3 regions of the Paucibacter hankyongi genome follow, and region 3 is predicted to be linked to each of the others. Evidence: predicted binding sites of a transcription regulator. Region 3 holds the regulator's gene; each other region holds the start of a gene.
The links. Region 3 encodes FNR, which switches genes on or off when oxygen is low (the NO sensors DNR and NnrR bind a similar motif). Its sites were predicted from a motif close to TTGATNNNNATCAA; they were not measured.

Region 1 (4,383 bases), 130 kb from region 3:
CCCTTGCATCCGGTCGCTGACCATCATGCCCACGATATGGGCCACATGCCGCACCTTGACTCGGGCTTCGTGCTCGCAACTGATGGCGCCGACCATCTGCGCCAGGCGGCTGTCGGAATGACTCCAGGCCACCAGAGTGAACAAATTGGCACCACCAGCGCCGCCACTGAGGCGGCTGCGGTAGCTCTCGGCGTCGCGACTCAGTTCGGTGGCAGCGTCCGAGGTGAAGGCTTCCGGGTGGCCGGTCAGCATGCCGTCGCGCAGCGTCTTGTAGGCCGGCAAATCTGCTGCGCGCAGCAGCCGGATCGGACAGTCCTGGAGGTCGGGGCGGAGTTCGGTCATCGTTCTTGGCGTGGTTCAGCCGCCGATATAGTGCATTTCAACGCGGCGAGAGCCGTCGCCTGGTGCGTCCTGACCATTGGCGCGCAGCTGCGAATAGCGGTCGGCGCGAGCGCCCCAAACCTGGGCGACGGCGACTGCCAGGTCGAGATCATCGGCCGGTTCTGTTTGTCCGGCATGTCCACGCAAGAGTCCACGCAAATCATGGCCGCGATGGGCAAACAAACAGTTGTAGAGCTTGCCCTCGGTCGACAGGCGCGCGCGGTTGCAATCGCCACAAAAGGCCTGGGTGACGCTGGAGATCAGGCCGATTTCGCCTTGGCCATCCGCGTAGGCCCAGCGTTCGGCGGTTTCGCCCGGCGCCGAGGCCGACAGCGCCTGCATCTCAAATTGTTCGCGCAAACGTGACAGCACCTCGCTAGACGGCAGCACCTCGTCCATGCGCCAGCCATTGGTGGCGCCGACGTCCATGTACTCGATGAAGCGCAGCGTCACGCCGCTGCCGCGGAAGTAGCGCGCCATCGGCAGGATCTGCGATTCGTTGCTGCCGCGCTTCACCACCATATTGACCTTGATCGGCCCTAGGCCGGCTGTTTGAGCCGCCTCGATGCCGGCCAAAACATCGGCCACTGGAAAGCCGACATCGTTCATGCGCTGGAATACCGCGTCGTCCAGTCCGTCCAGGCTGACCGTCACGCGCTGAAGCCCTGCGGCCCGCAGGCTCTGCGCCTTGCGGGCCAGCAGGGAACCGTTGGTGGTCAGGGTCAGGTCGAGCGGCTGACCTTCGGGCGTGCGAATCTCGCTGAGCATTTCGATCAGCGCTTCGATGTGTCGGCGCAACAGTGGCTCGCCACCGGTCAGGCGAATTTTTTGCACCCCGTGGGCAACAAAAACGCGCGCCAGCCGAGTGATTTCTTCAAAACTCAGCAGGTCACTGTGGGGCAGGAATTCGTAGTGCTTGTCGAACACCTGCTTGGGCATGCAGTAGCTGCAGCGGAAGTTGCAGCGGTCGGTGACCGAGATCCGCAAATCCCGCAGCGGCCGGCCCAGCGCGTCGGTGAGCAGGCCGCTGGGTGCGAGTCTCTTGGACTGTGGCAACAGGGGTGAGCTCTCGGCGTTGGCTTCAAGGCGGCGCAGGTCGGCGATGGGGATGACTTTGTCTGCCATGCCCGCATTGTGCCCTTTGGCCGCCCGGCCTTCCTCTGCGCTCGGGCAAGTGCCAGGATGATTTACGTGCCCAAAGTGCTGCAGTAGGGACTTGCGTGCTGGGCGCAAGCAGGTTTGAATGCCGCCATGAGTTCCGACGTTTTGCATCCTGACCTGCCTCGCTTTGTCTCTTTTGGCGAGGTGCGCGTTGATTTGCGTCGCGTCGGCGCGGACCAGTGGCGCAGCACTTGCGCCGGCGCGCCCTGGCAGGTGGCGATGGCGCTGTCCAGCCTGGGTGAGTTGAGTGCTTTTGCGGGTGCTATCAGTCGTGATGCCTTCGGTCGGGAGATCTGGCAAGCCTGCGCCGAGGCGCATCTTGATTTACGTTTTTTGCAGCAACTGCCCAAGCCGCCGCTGCTGCATTTCATCGAAGAGCCGCAGTCGGCCCGGCCACAGGGCTTGGGCGCCGAGGACAGCATCCTGATTGGCAGCGAGGCGGCCGATTTGTTTTTCCGGCCCGAGGGCTTGCCGGCGGGTTGGGTCAAGGCGCTGCGCTGGGCGCATTTCGGTGGCCTGGGCTTGGTGCGCGAACCGCTAGCTGGGCGCTTGAGTGCGTTGGCCGAGGGGCTGAAGGCCGAGGGCAAGAAGATCAGCTATGCGCCGGGCTATTGGTCCCTGATGGATTCGCGTTATGACGATATGTTGGAGCGGATGTGCCGCCTGGCCGATGTGATCGAGGTGAGCGAGGCCGAACTGTGTGCCTTGTTCCGTTGTGCCGACCATCATCTGGGCTTGGCCCAGATCAGTGCCTGGAATCCATGCGCCATCCTGCTTTTGAATACCCAGGCCGGGCGGACGTCAATTTTTGCCGGAGCGCAGGAGTGGAGTGCGGAGCCCTTGGCGCTCAATGAGGGCGATCAGGCAGACTTGGACGTCAGTGATGCGAGCATGGCCGGGTTGTTGGCCAGCTTGATGCGGCAGCCCAACGCGCTGCCCGACGAGCATTTGCGCTGGGCGGTGGCCGCGGCAGCGGCGGCGCGCTCTGCCAGCCCGGAGTACGCGCTGCCTCATGCTCAGCCCTGGACCCTGCCGCATGCCTTGGTGGCCACCTTGGCTGCCACGGTCAAGCCCAAGATCGGCGCCTGAACGCGGCGAGTTGGGGTTCGAGCGGCGGCGGCCCCTCAGGCTGCCTCAAGTCTGGCGTTTGCTGGCAACCAGGGTCTGCGGCCCTTTGACCTGCAGTGTGGGCCGTTCAGGCTCGGCCTCGGCCAGCGGCAGCACCTCGACCAGCGAGGCATGGCAGCGCAGGGTCAGGTCTTGATAGGTCTGTGTCCCGGACAGTTTCCAGGCTATTTCGGTCTCGCTCAACTCCCGCATCACCTTGGCCGGCAAGCCTGCGATGAGTGACTTCTCGGGCAGTTTGAGTCCGGCGCGCACAAAGGCGCAAGCGGCCACGATGCTGTAGGCGCCGACCTCGGCCTCGTCCATCACCACCGCGTTCATGCCCACCAGCGCGTCATGGCGGATGACGCAGCCATGCAGCACGGCGCCGTGGCCGATATGGCCATTCGTCTCCACCAGCGTCTCTGAGTCTGGGAAGCCATGGATCACGCAGCTGTCTTGAACATTGGCGCCCGTCTGCAGCACGATGCGACCAAAGTCGCCGCGCAGGCTGGCCAGCGGACCGATGTAGCAGCCGGGCCCGATGATCACATCACCAATCAGCACCGCGGTCGGGTGTACATAGGCGCTGGGGTGAACGACAGGAATCACGCCGTCGATGGCATAGCAGGGCATGAGGGTCACTTTCTGGCCAAGGGCCGGTCGGGGTGAGCGGGAATGCAAGGGCGGCAACAGAGGTTAGCGCTCAGGGGAGGGGGCACGTCCCGCGTCGAGATCAAGGGTTAACACCAGGGTGTGCAGACTTGCGCCAAGTCAAGGCCAACCTTACGATCTACCGACCGGTCGGTCAAGAGTGTTTGACGACAATCAAGAACGCAGCGCGTTGCGAAGCCGAGGCATTTTTCATGCAAGCAGACCCCCTGATCCTGGTTCACCAAGAAGGCGCCGTGCGCAGCTTGACGCTCAATCGCCCCGCCGCCTTGAATGCCTTCACGGCCGGCATGCTGGCGCAACTGCGCGCCTTGCTGAATGAGGCGGCCGAGGATGCTGGCGTGCGCTGCGTGCTCATCACCGGCGCGGGGCGTGGCTTTTGCGCCGGCCAGGATTTGTCGGACCCCTTGGTCAACCCACAGCTGCAGCCGGGCGAGTCGCCGAAGGACATCGGGCACCTGCTGGACGGCTATTACATTCCGCTTGCCTTGCGTCTGCGCAGCATGCCGGTGCCGGTGATTGCCGCCGTCAATGGAGTGGCGGCAGGCGCCGGGGCAAATTTCGCTCTGGGTTGTGATCTGGTGCTGGCCGGGCAGTCGGCGTCCTTCATCCAGGCCTTCTCCAAGATTGGGTTGATCCCGGACTGTGGCGGTACCTGGTTGCTGCCGCGGCTGGTGGGCCGCGCACGGGCGTTGCAGTTGGCCTTGCTGGGCGACAAGTTGCCGGCGGCCGAGGCGCAGGCCATGGGTTTGATTTACCGCTGCGTGGCCGATGAGGACTTGATGCCCGCGGCGCAGGCCCTGGCCCAGCGACTCAGCCAGATGCCGGTTAAGGCGATGGCCGAAACGCGCCAGGCCTTTGATCAGGCCGGTCTGCTGGAATTTGAGCAGGCCTTGAAGTTGGAGGCGGTGCTGCAAAGCCGGCTCGGCTTCGCCGACGACTACCAGGAGGGTGCCGCCGCCTTCCTGCAAAAGCGCGCCCCCAAGTTCACCGACAGATAGGCTGCGAACCATGACTTCACAAGAGATCGCCGAGGCCGTGCTGGCCGGCATGTTGGCGAATGAC
Region 2 (4,383 bases), on a different contig from region 3:
TTGGGCGAGCCCTTGCCGATATGGGTCTTGGCGATCACCAGGGTCGGCTTGACGCTGCTCTTCTTGGCTTCGGCGATGGCGGCGTCGACAGCGTCGACATCATGGCCGTCCACCGGGCCGATCACGTTCCAGCCATAGGCCTCAAAACGCTGGGCGGTGTTGTCGGCGAACCAGGGGGCCACTTGGCCGTCGATGGAGATGCCGTTGTCGTCATAGATGGCGATCAGCTTGTTCAGCTTCCAGGCGCCGGCCAGCGAGCAAGCTTCGTGGCTGATGCCTTCCATCAGGCAGCCGTCGCCCAGGAACACATAAGTATGGTGATCAACGATCTGGTGCGCGTCGATATTGAATTCCTTGGCCAGCATCTTCTCGGCCAGGGCCAGACCGACAGCATTGGTGATGCCTTGGCCGAGCGGGCCAGTGGTGGTCTCAACGCCGGGGGTGATGCCCACTTCAGGGTGGCCCGGGGTCTTGCTGTGCAGCTGGCGGAAGGCCTTCAGCTCTTCGATCGGCAAGGCGTAGCCGGTCAGGTGCAGCAGCGCATAAATCAGCATGGAGCCGTGGCCGTTGGACAGTACGAAGCGGTCGCGATTGGCCCACTGCGGGTTGGCCGGGTTGTGGCGCAGGTGGCGGTTCCACAGCGCAACAGCGATATCCGCCATGCCCATGGGCGCGCCGGGGTGTCCGGAATTGGCTTGCTGCACGGCGTCCATGGCGAGTGCACGAATGGCGTTGGCCATCAGGGTGGGGTTGCTTGCTGCGGTAGTGGCCATGAGCTTGCGGAGGTGGAGTTACGGGGTAACCCGGGATTTTACTTGGCCTCGGCCAAGCCCTGGTTTAACCCTTCGAAGCGGTCGCACAGCCTAGCCCGGCCGACATACGCAAGCCTTGATTTAGCACAAAGCGGCGCGGCCAATTCCTGCGACGCTAGCGGCTCGCAGGGCTCGCCCGCGTCAACCATTGACAAGCCTCGGGGACAAGCATGAACACGACCATGAATGGGACCACGCAGAAGCCGCTGACGATCAGGGTTATCCAAGAGGAACACGGGGCCTTGGCCGCCATGCTTCGCTCGGTACCGCTGCTGCTGGCCGAGCATCGTCGGCACCGCACTCTGCCGGACTTCGCGGCCCTGCGGGCGATGTTGTTCTATGTGGATGAGTTCCCAGAAAAGCTGCACCACCCGAAGGAAAGCCAGCTGTTGTTCCCCAAACTGAGGGCGCGTGCGCCGGAAATTCGCGATGTGCTGGACAACCTGGACGAAGATCATCTGCGCGGCGAGCGCGCCATCCGCGACCTCGAACATGCGCTGCTGGCCTTTGAGATGATGGGGGAAGCGAGGCGCGAGGCCTTCGAGACCATGGCCGAGCGCTATGTGCGGGCCTATCTGCACCATATGCAGATCGAAGAGCGCGACATCCTGCCCTTGGCGTTGCGGGTCTTGAGCGTGGATGACTGGGGCGACCTGGACGAGGCCTTTGCCGAGAATCGCGACCCGCTCAGCGGCCACCGACCCGACGAGCCCTACCGCGCTCTGATGCAGAAGGTGCTGGCCGCCCTACCCGCACCAATCGGGCTGGGTCCGGCGCTTTAAGCCCCCCCCCCGACTTGCGGGGGCGGCGAGCGCCCGCGCCCCTGGGCGCTGTTGGCGAAGCATCCGGCTTGACCCGGTTCGCCTCGGCTCGGCCGCACCCGCCCAACCCAACTAAGCCAAACGGACTACACGCCAGGACGCAATGGCGACATGGCCCCCACTTAGGCTGCGCGAGCTTGTGCGGGGTTCTGTGTGGATTTGTTGGCACTTCATCGAGGTGTTTGCAAATCGGGCAGGGCTCGGCGCACAACCCGAGTACCAGCCTTCGCCATCCTTCAGGAGTCCTCTCTCATGTCTTTCCGCCTCAATCCTCTGAGCAGCCTCGTCGCTGCCGCTCTGGTCGCCATGGCTTCGCAAGCCAGCGCTCAAGTCTTCAACGGCACGCTGACCCAAGGCGTCAGCAGCTCGCAGTCGTCCTATGTTCAGGGCGCTACCGGCTACAACATCACCTCCATCATCACCGCCGGTGACGCCGTCGGCGGCTATCGCATGTCCGGCCTGCCGGACGGCCTGGGTGCTTTCGACAATGGCAACGGCACCTTCACTGTGCTGATGAACCATGAAATCGGCGCTAACGCCGGCATCGCTCGTGCCCACGGCGGCACCGGCGCCTTCGTGTCCTCATGGGTGATCGACAAGAACACCTTGGCCGTGCAATCCGGCGGCGACCTGATCAAGAAGGTCTACGGCTGGGATGCCGCTACGCAATCGACCGGCGCTCTGGTGACCGGCGCGGCCAATCTGAATTTCCAACGTTTCTGCTCTGCCGATCTGGCGGCCACCTCGGCCTATAGCTACAACGGCTACGGCACCACCAACCGCATCTTTCTGAACGGCGAAGAAGTCGGCACCAGCGCCAACAGCCGCGCCATGGCTCATGTCGCCACCGGCGCCAATGCAGGCAGCAGCTTCGTGCTGGGTGCCTTCAACCTGGCCACCAACGGCAGCGGTCAAAACCTGTACTCGGCCTATGAAAATCTGGCAGCCAACCCCTTCGCCCAAATGAAGACCGTGGTGATCGGCCAGAACGACGGCGGCACCGGCATCTCGAGCAATGCCGTGGCCGTTTACGTCGGCACCAAGACCAATGTCGGTAGCGATGTCGATCGCGCCGGCCTCACCAATGGCGTGATGAAGTACGTCAACGTTGTCGGCAACACCGCCGAGATCGCCGACGCGGCCACCCGCGCCACCAACATCGCCAACGGCAGCCGCTTCACGCTGAGCGCCACCGCTTCGACGACTTTCTCGCGCCCTGAAGATGGCGCTTGGGACACCCGTGCCGGCAAGCAAAACGTCTATTACTTCGTCACCACCGACCGTGTGGACACCACCGAGTTGAACGGCGGCACCCAAGTCGGCGCGACCCGCCTGTGGAGCATGACGTTTGACGACATCGCCAACCCTGATGCCGGCGGCAAGATCGACCTGCTGGTCGACGGCAGCAAGATGACCGGTGGCCTGAACAACAGCCGCGCCAATATGTTTGACAACATGACGGTCAACAAGGACGGCACCATCACGATGCAGGAAGACACCGGCAACAACGACCACAACGGCAAGATCTGGGAATACAACCTGAACACCGGCGCGATGAAGATCGTCGCCAAGTCCGACGCCGCCCGCTTCGGCGATGTGGTGAATGGCGTGTTCACTGGCCCAGGCTCCAACAAGTCCACCCCGACGGTTGCCGGTTACCACACCTATGACGAAGAAACCTCGGGCATCATCGACGTGACCGACATCTTCGACGCCGCCGGCACCACCGGCAAGAAGTACCAGCTGTTCGTGACCCAAGACCACGCCAGCGCTGCCGGCTTGGACGCCGCAGGCATGCTGGTTGGCAACAACCCCGCCGGCATCGTCGAAGGCGGTCAGTTGCAGTTGATGGTCAGCGACGCCGTCGCCGCCGTGCCGGAACCACAGACCTACGCCCTGATGCTGGCCGGTCTGGGCCTGGTTGGCTTCGCCGCTCGCCGCAAGGCCGCGCGTTGATCGCTTGATCGACACCGCTTGAGTCCTGCCGCCGGCTGAACACAGCCGGTCGGCTCAGCGCCCGAATGGAGATTCACGCTCCGCTCGGGCGCTTCTGCTTTTCCTCATCCAAAGCCTTAGTTCCGCGCAGCCATGACGCCTTCTTTGAATCTGTTGGGGCTCGAGCCCCTGTTCTTCTCTCCGCTGCTCAGCTTTGAAATCAGCAACGCAGCTGCGTTGAACGCGCAACTGCTTACCGAAGCGCTGGCGCGGCAAGCGTCTTCTCCCGGCTTGGCGCGCAGCAATATCGACGGGTGGCATTCCGAGGACGATTTCTTTGAACGCGAGGAAATCGGCTGCGCTGCATTGCGCACACAGATCATTGAGTCGGTGCGTGTCGCCACTCATCAGTTGTCGCCGGATTTCGACTTCAAACAATACGGCATCCAGGCGCAGGGCTGGATCAATGTGCTGCCGCCCGGCGGCATGAATGCTCCGCACGACCACCCGGGTTGGGTCTGGTCCGGCTGCTATTACGTGCACACCCCGGAGGGCGGCGATCGCAGCGGCAGCATCGAGTTCATCGACTCACGCACCAATGTGCGCGCACTGACGATTGAAGGCGCCAACTGCTTTGCCAGCAAGTACACGGTGCAGCCGCGGGCGGGCCAATTGCTGCTGTTCCCGTCCTACCTCAAACATTGGGTGGCGCCCAATCGCGGCGACCAAGCGCGCGTCTCGATTGCCTTCAACGCCCGTTTTGCGCGCAAACGCTGAGGCGGCGCGCTCCGCCATCCCCTTGCTTGCGGGGGCTT
Region 3 (4,383 bases):
AAAGCCAGTGCAGATGAGATCAAAGCCCAGGGCCTGGGCTCCTGCATTGACTGCACCTTGTGTGTCCAGGTGTGCCCGACCGGTATCGACATCCGCAAGGGCCTGCAGTATGAGTGCATTGGCTGTGCGGCTTGTGTCGACGTCTGTGATGGCGTGATGGACAAGATGAATTACCCGCGCGGTCTGATTCGGTATGACACGCAAAATGGCCTGGCCCAACACCTGAGCAAGGCGCAGAAACTGCGTCGCATGTTCCGCCCGCGGGTGGTTTTGTACAGCGTGGTGTTGGTGGTTCTGTGCTCGGCTTTGCTCGGCAGTTTGTTGTTCTTGCGCAGCCCGGTGAAGCTCGATGTGGTGCGGGATCGCGGCGTGATGGCGCGTCTGGTGGAGGATGGCTATATCGAGAATCTGTACCGCCTGCAGGTCATGAACGCCTCCGAGCAGGTTCGCAGTTACACCATCACGGTCAGTGGCATGGAGCAACTCGCCCTGGCCAAGCCAGTTGAAATGACGGTGCAGCCCGCGGAAGCGCGTTGGGTCTCGGTGGCGCTGCGGGTGCCGCCCGAGGTGGCCGCCAAGGCCGGTACCGGCGCCCATGCCATCAAGTTCCAATTGAATGGCGCCGAAGTGGCGGGCTCTGTCTCGAAGGCGGGGCTGGCCTTGGAAGAAAAATCAACCTTTGTGGTGCCGCGCTAAGCTGGCGGTGCTAAGTTAATGAATCGCGGCGACGGAGACAAATGATCATGAGTACGCAAGACAAGAGCACGCAGACCTTGGCTGCTTCGGAAGGCCGCAAGTCCAAGTCCTGGTGGCGTGAGCCGATGATGTGGCTGGTGGTGGGTGGACCGAGCCTGGTGGTGGTGGCCAGTTTTGCCACCTTGAGCCTGGCCCTGAGTCATCCCGATCCGGTTCTGCAGGAGCAGGTGGTCAGCAGCAAGGCCAGCGGTACCAAGGCCATGTTGCCCGCGCGTGAGGCTCGCAACCACGCCGCCACAGGTGGGCAATGAATTCGCCGATCGGCTCTCCCTCCGCCGATCTGCCTGAGGCGCAAGGCGACGGTAGCAGCCGTCTGAGCCGCATGGCCATGGCGGTGATCTGGCCATCTTTCCTGATGGCGGGGGTGGTGGAGGCCTTGGTGTTTGCCGTGGTCGACCCGAGCGATCTGACCTGGTTTGGCGGGGCGCCAATGGACTTGCCTAGGCAAGCCATCTATACCTTGAGTTTCCTGCTGTTCTGGCTGGTCATTGGGCTGAGCTCCAGCCTGAGCTTGCTGCTGGCTGACCTGCCGAATCAGCCCGAGAACCCGCATCCGCGGGCTTGGCCGCGTTGAACCTAGCGTCTAGGTTTGCAGCAGGAGGCGAGCGAACAGTTTTGCGCGAGCGCAGGGGGGGGCAGGGCGTACGGGGGGCAGGGCGCCGTGACCGGCTTTCCTCCCCCAGCACAGACCTCGGCCTAGTTTGGTTCAGCAGGCTGTACTGTTGACCAGCTTTTGCAGGCCCGCTTGATCCAGGATGCGCAGATGACGCTGCTTCACTTCCAGCAGCCCTTCATCCTGGAACTTAGAGAAGGTGCGGCTGACGGTCTCCAGCTTCAAGCCCAGATAGCTACCAATCTCTTCGCGCGTCATGCGCAGCACCAGCGCTGCGGAGGAGAATCCGCGTGCCTGCAGGCGTTGCGTCAGGTTCAGCAAAAACGCGGCCAGACGCTCCTCGGCCCGCATGCTGCCCAGCAGCAACATCACGCCGTGGTCACGCACGATTTCGCGGCTCATGATCTTGTGGAACTGACGCTGCAGGTCGGTGAACTCGCGTGACAGCTCTTCCAACTGTTCGTAGGGAATCACGCAGACCGAAGAGTCCTCCAGGGCCACCGCGTCGCAGCTGTGGCGGTCGGTGCTGATCCCGTCCAGGCCCAGCAGTTCACCGGCCATCTGGAAGCCGGTCACCTGATCGCGGCCGTCTTCGGAGGCAACACAGGTTTTGAAAAAGCCGGTGCGCACTGCGTACAAAGATTGAAAACTGTCGCCACTGCGAAACAGGGTGTCACCGCGGCTGACTTGGCGGCGGGTGGCGACCAGTTTGTCGAGTTGAGCCAAATCATCCGAATGCAGGCCCACGGGCAGGCACAGTTCGCGCAAATTGCAGCTCGAACAGGCAACCTTCAGGGGTTCGATCTTGATCGGTAGCGTGGCGTTCATCATGGGCCTTGTTTCGATCCGGCTGGCGTGCCGGCTGACGGCTTCGTCGTGGCGTGAGCGCTCCGACGAGTCCTTGGAGAGTTGCGAAGTTTTGACGGGCATGAGCATGATGTACCTCAAACGTTGCCGCATTGTTGGTGCGAACAAGCGTGGGAAGCTTGATCCTGATCAAGTCGGGTGGCCAAAGCCTTGGCACAGTGTGCGCCATGGTACAGAACATTCAAGCCGCCCCCGCTTCGACCTCTTCGACGGCCACCCCTAATATCAACGAGGATCTGTTGCGTCGGTTCGACGTGTCCGGCCCGCGTTACACCTCTTACCCCACCGCCGATCGATTTGTGGAGGCCTTCACGGCCACCCAGTATGAGCAGGCGCTTGCGCAGCGGGCCAGTGGCTCGCTGGTGGGTGGGGCTTCGCCCTTGTCGCTGTACCTGCACATTCCTTTTTGTGAGTCGGTTTGTTATTACTGCGCCTGCAACAAGGTCATCACCAAGCATCATGACAAGGCCGCCGAGTACCTCGAAGCCCTGATCATCGAGATGGACCTGACGCTGGCTCATCTGGGTCGCGGTGCTTCGGTGTCTCAACTGCATCTGGGTGGCGGTTCGCCGACTTTTTTGAGCGATGCCGAGTTGACCCTGCTGATGCAGGCGCTGCGCGAGCGCTTCAAGGTGGCGCCGGGGGCCGAGGTGTCGATCGAGGTTGATCCGCGCACCGTCACGAACGAGCGACTGCGCCACTTGCGTGAACTCGGCTTCAATCGCCTCAGCTTCGGCGTGCAGGATTTCGATGCCGATGTGCAAAAGGCGGTGCACCGAATTCAAAGTTACGAAAGCGTCGAGGCCTTGATGCGCGCCTCGCGCGAGTTGGGCTTTGAGTCCACCAATGTGGACTTGATCTACGGTCTGCCATTGCAAACGCCGGAGTCTTTTGCGCGCACGATTGCGCAGGTGGGGGCCTTGAAGCCGGATCGGATCGCGCTCTATGGCTATGCCCACTTGCCGCAACGCTTCAAGCCGCAGCGCCGGATTGATTCGACGCAGTTGCCGCCGGCCGCAGACAAGGTGGCGATGCTGGCTGGAGCCATTGCGGGCTTCGAGACCCATGGCTACAGCTATATCGGCATGGATCACTTTGCGCTGTCGACCGATTCGCTGGCCGTGGCCAAGCGCCAGGGCCGTTTGCACCGGAATTTCCAGGGCTACAGCACGCAGTCCGATTGTGATTTGGTCGCGCTGGGCGTGTCGGCCATTGGCCGTGTCGGCGCCTGCTACAGCCAAAACGCCAAGACTTTGGATGAGTATTACGACGCCTTGCGCCAGGGGCAATTGCCGGTCAATCGCGGCCTTGCCTTGACCCGTGACGATATCGTGCGTCGTGCCGTCATCATGGCCTTGATGTGCCAAGGGCGGCTCGAGTTCGAGTCGATTTCCTTGGCGCATCTGGTCGACGTCAAAGACTACTTCAGGCCCGAGTTGGAACGCATGGCGGAGCTGGCCGAACAGGGCTTGGTCACCATTGAGCCCGATGCGATCCAAGTCACGCCGATGGGTTGGTACTTTGTGCGCGCGGTAGCCATGGTGTTTGACCGTTATCTGCAAGCCGACCGGAGCCGCGAGCGATTCTCTAGAATCATCTGATGCTTGATGTCGCACTCGCCGGCTCGGCCCTGATGATGGGCCTGGCCGGCACACCTCATTGTTTGGCCATGTGCGGCGCCTCCTGCGCCGCGGCCGGTGGGCGAGCGCCCTATGCTTTTCAATTCGGGCGTCTGTTGGGTTACAGCCTTGCCGGCGCACTAGCGGCCGGCAGCATGCAGGTCTTGAGTCAGTTGGGTCAGTCCACGGCCCTGTTGCGGCCGCTGTGGGTTTTGGTTCAGGTGGCGGCTTTTCTGTTGGGCATGGCCCTGTTGTTGCGCGGGCGCCAACCTGCGTGGCTTGAGCGCCTGGGGCAAGATGTCTCTCGGCAAGTTGAAGTGCCGGTAAGTGAGCTGCGGCGTGGTGGGGTCAGCATGGCAGGGTCTCGGCGCGTCGCGGTCGCTGGCATGGTCGGAATGGCTTGGGTGGCCTGGCCTTGCGGCCTCTTGCACTCGGCCCTGTTGCTCTCTGCTTTGGCATCTGGCCCCGTCCAAGGCGGTTTGGTGATGTCTGCTTTTGCCTTGACTTCCGGCGCCGGACTGGCTTTGG

Region 1: the regulator FNR is predicted to act here: its motif matches at 3,465-3,478, upstream of WG899_RS07550 (phenylacetic acid degradation protein PaaY).
Region 2: the regulator FNR is predicted to act here: its motif matches at 889-902, upstream of WG899_RS10380 (hemerythrin domain-containing protein).

The regions. Positions count from the first base shown of each region.
Region 1 covers NZ_JBBHJX010000003.1:351,662-356,044, reverse strand. Annotated here, with positions in the region: gene WG899_RS07565 (GNAT family N-acetyltransferase) at 1-342, opposite strand, end outside; gene moaA (GTP 3',8-cyclase MoaA) at 358-1,506, opposite strand; gene WG899_RS07555 (PfkB family carbohydrate kinase) at 1,633-2,631, shown strand; gene WG899_RS07550 (phenylacetic acid degradation protein PaaY) at 2,677-3,282, opposite strand; gene WG899_RS07545 (enoyl-CoA hydratase-related protein) at 3,513-4,319, shown strand; gene paaI (hydroxyphenylacetyl-CoA thioesterase PaaI) at 4,330-4,383, shown strand, end outside.
Region 2 covers NZ_JBBHJX010000005.1:175,149-179,531, reverse strand. Annotated here, with positions in the region: gene tkt (transketolase) at 1-773, opposite strand, end outside; gene WG899_RS10380 (hemerythrin domain-containing protein) at 995-1,594, shown strand; partial or broken gene WG899_RS22360 (PEPxxWA-CTERM sorting domain-containing protein) at 3,497-3,589, shown strand; gene WG899_RS10370 (TIGR02466 family protein) at 3,722-4,345, shown strand.
Region 3 covers NZ_JBBHJX010000003.1:226,347-230,729, reverse strand. Annotated here, with positions in the region: gene ccoG (cytochrome c oxidase accessory protein CcoG) at 1-696, shown strand, start outside; gene WG899_RS06980 (hypothetical protein) at 744-1,007, shown strand; gene WG899_RS06975 (hypothetical protein) at 1,004-1,330, shown strand; gene fnr (fumarate/nitrate reduction transcriptional regulator Fnr) at 1,463-2,200, opposite strand; gene hemN (oxygen-independent coproporphyrinogen III oxidase) at 2,404-3,837, shown strand; gene WG899_RS06960 (sulfite exporter TauE/SafE family protein) at 3,837-4,383, shown strand, end outside.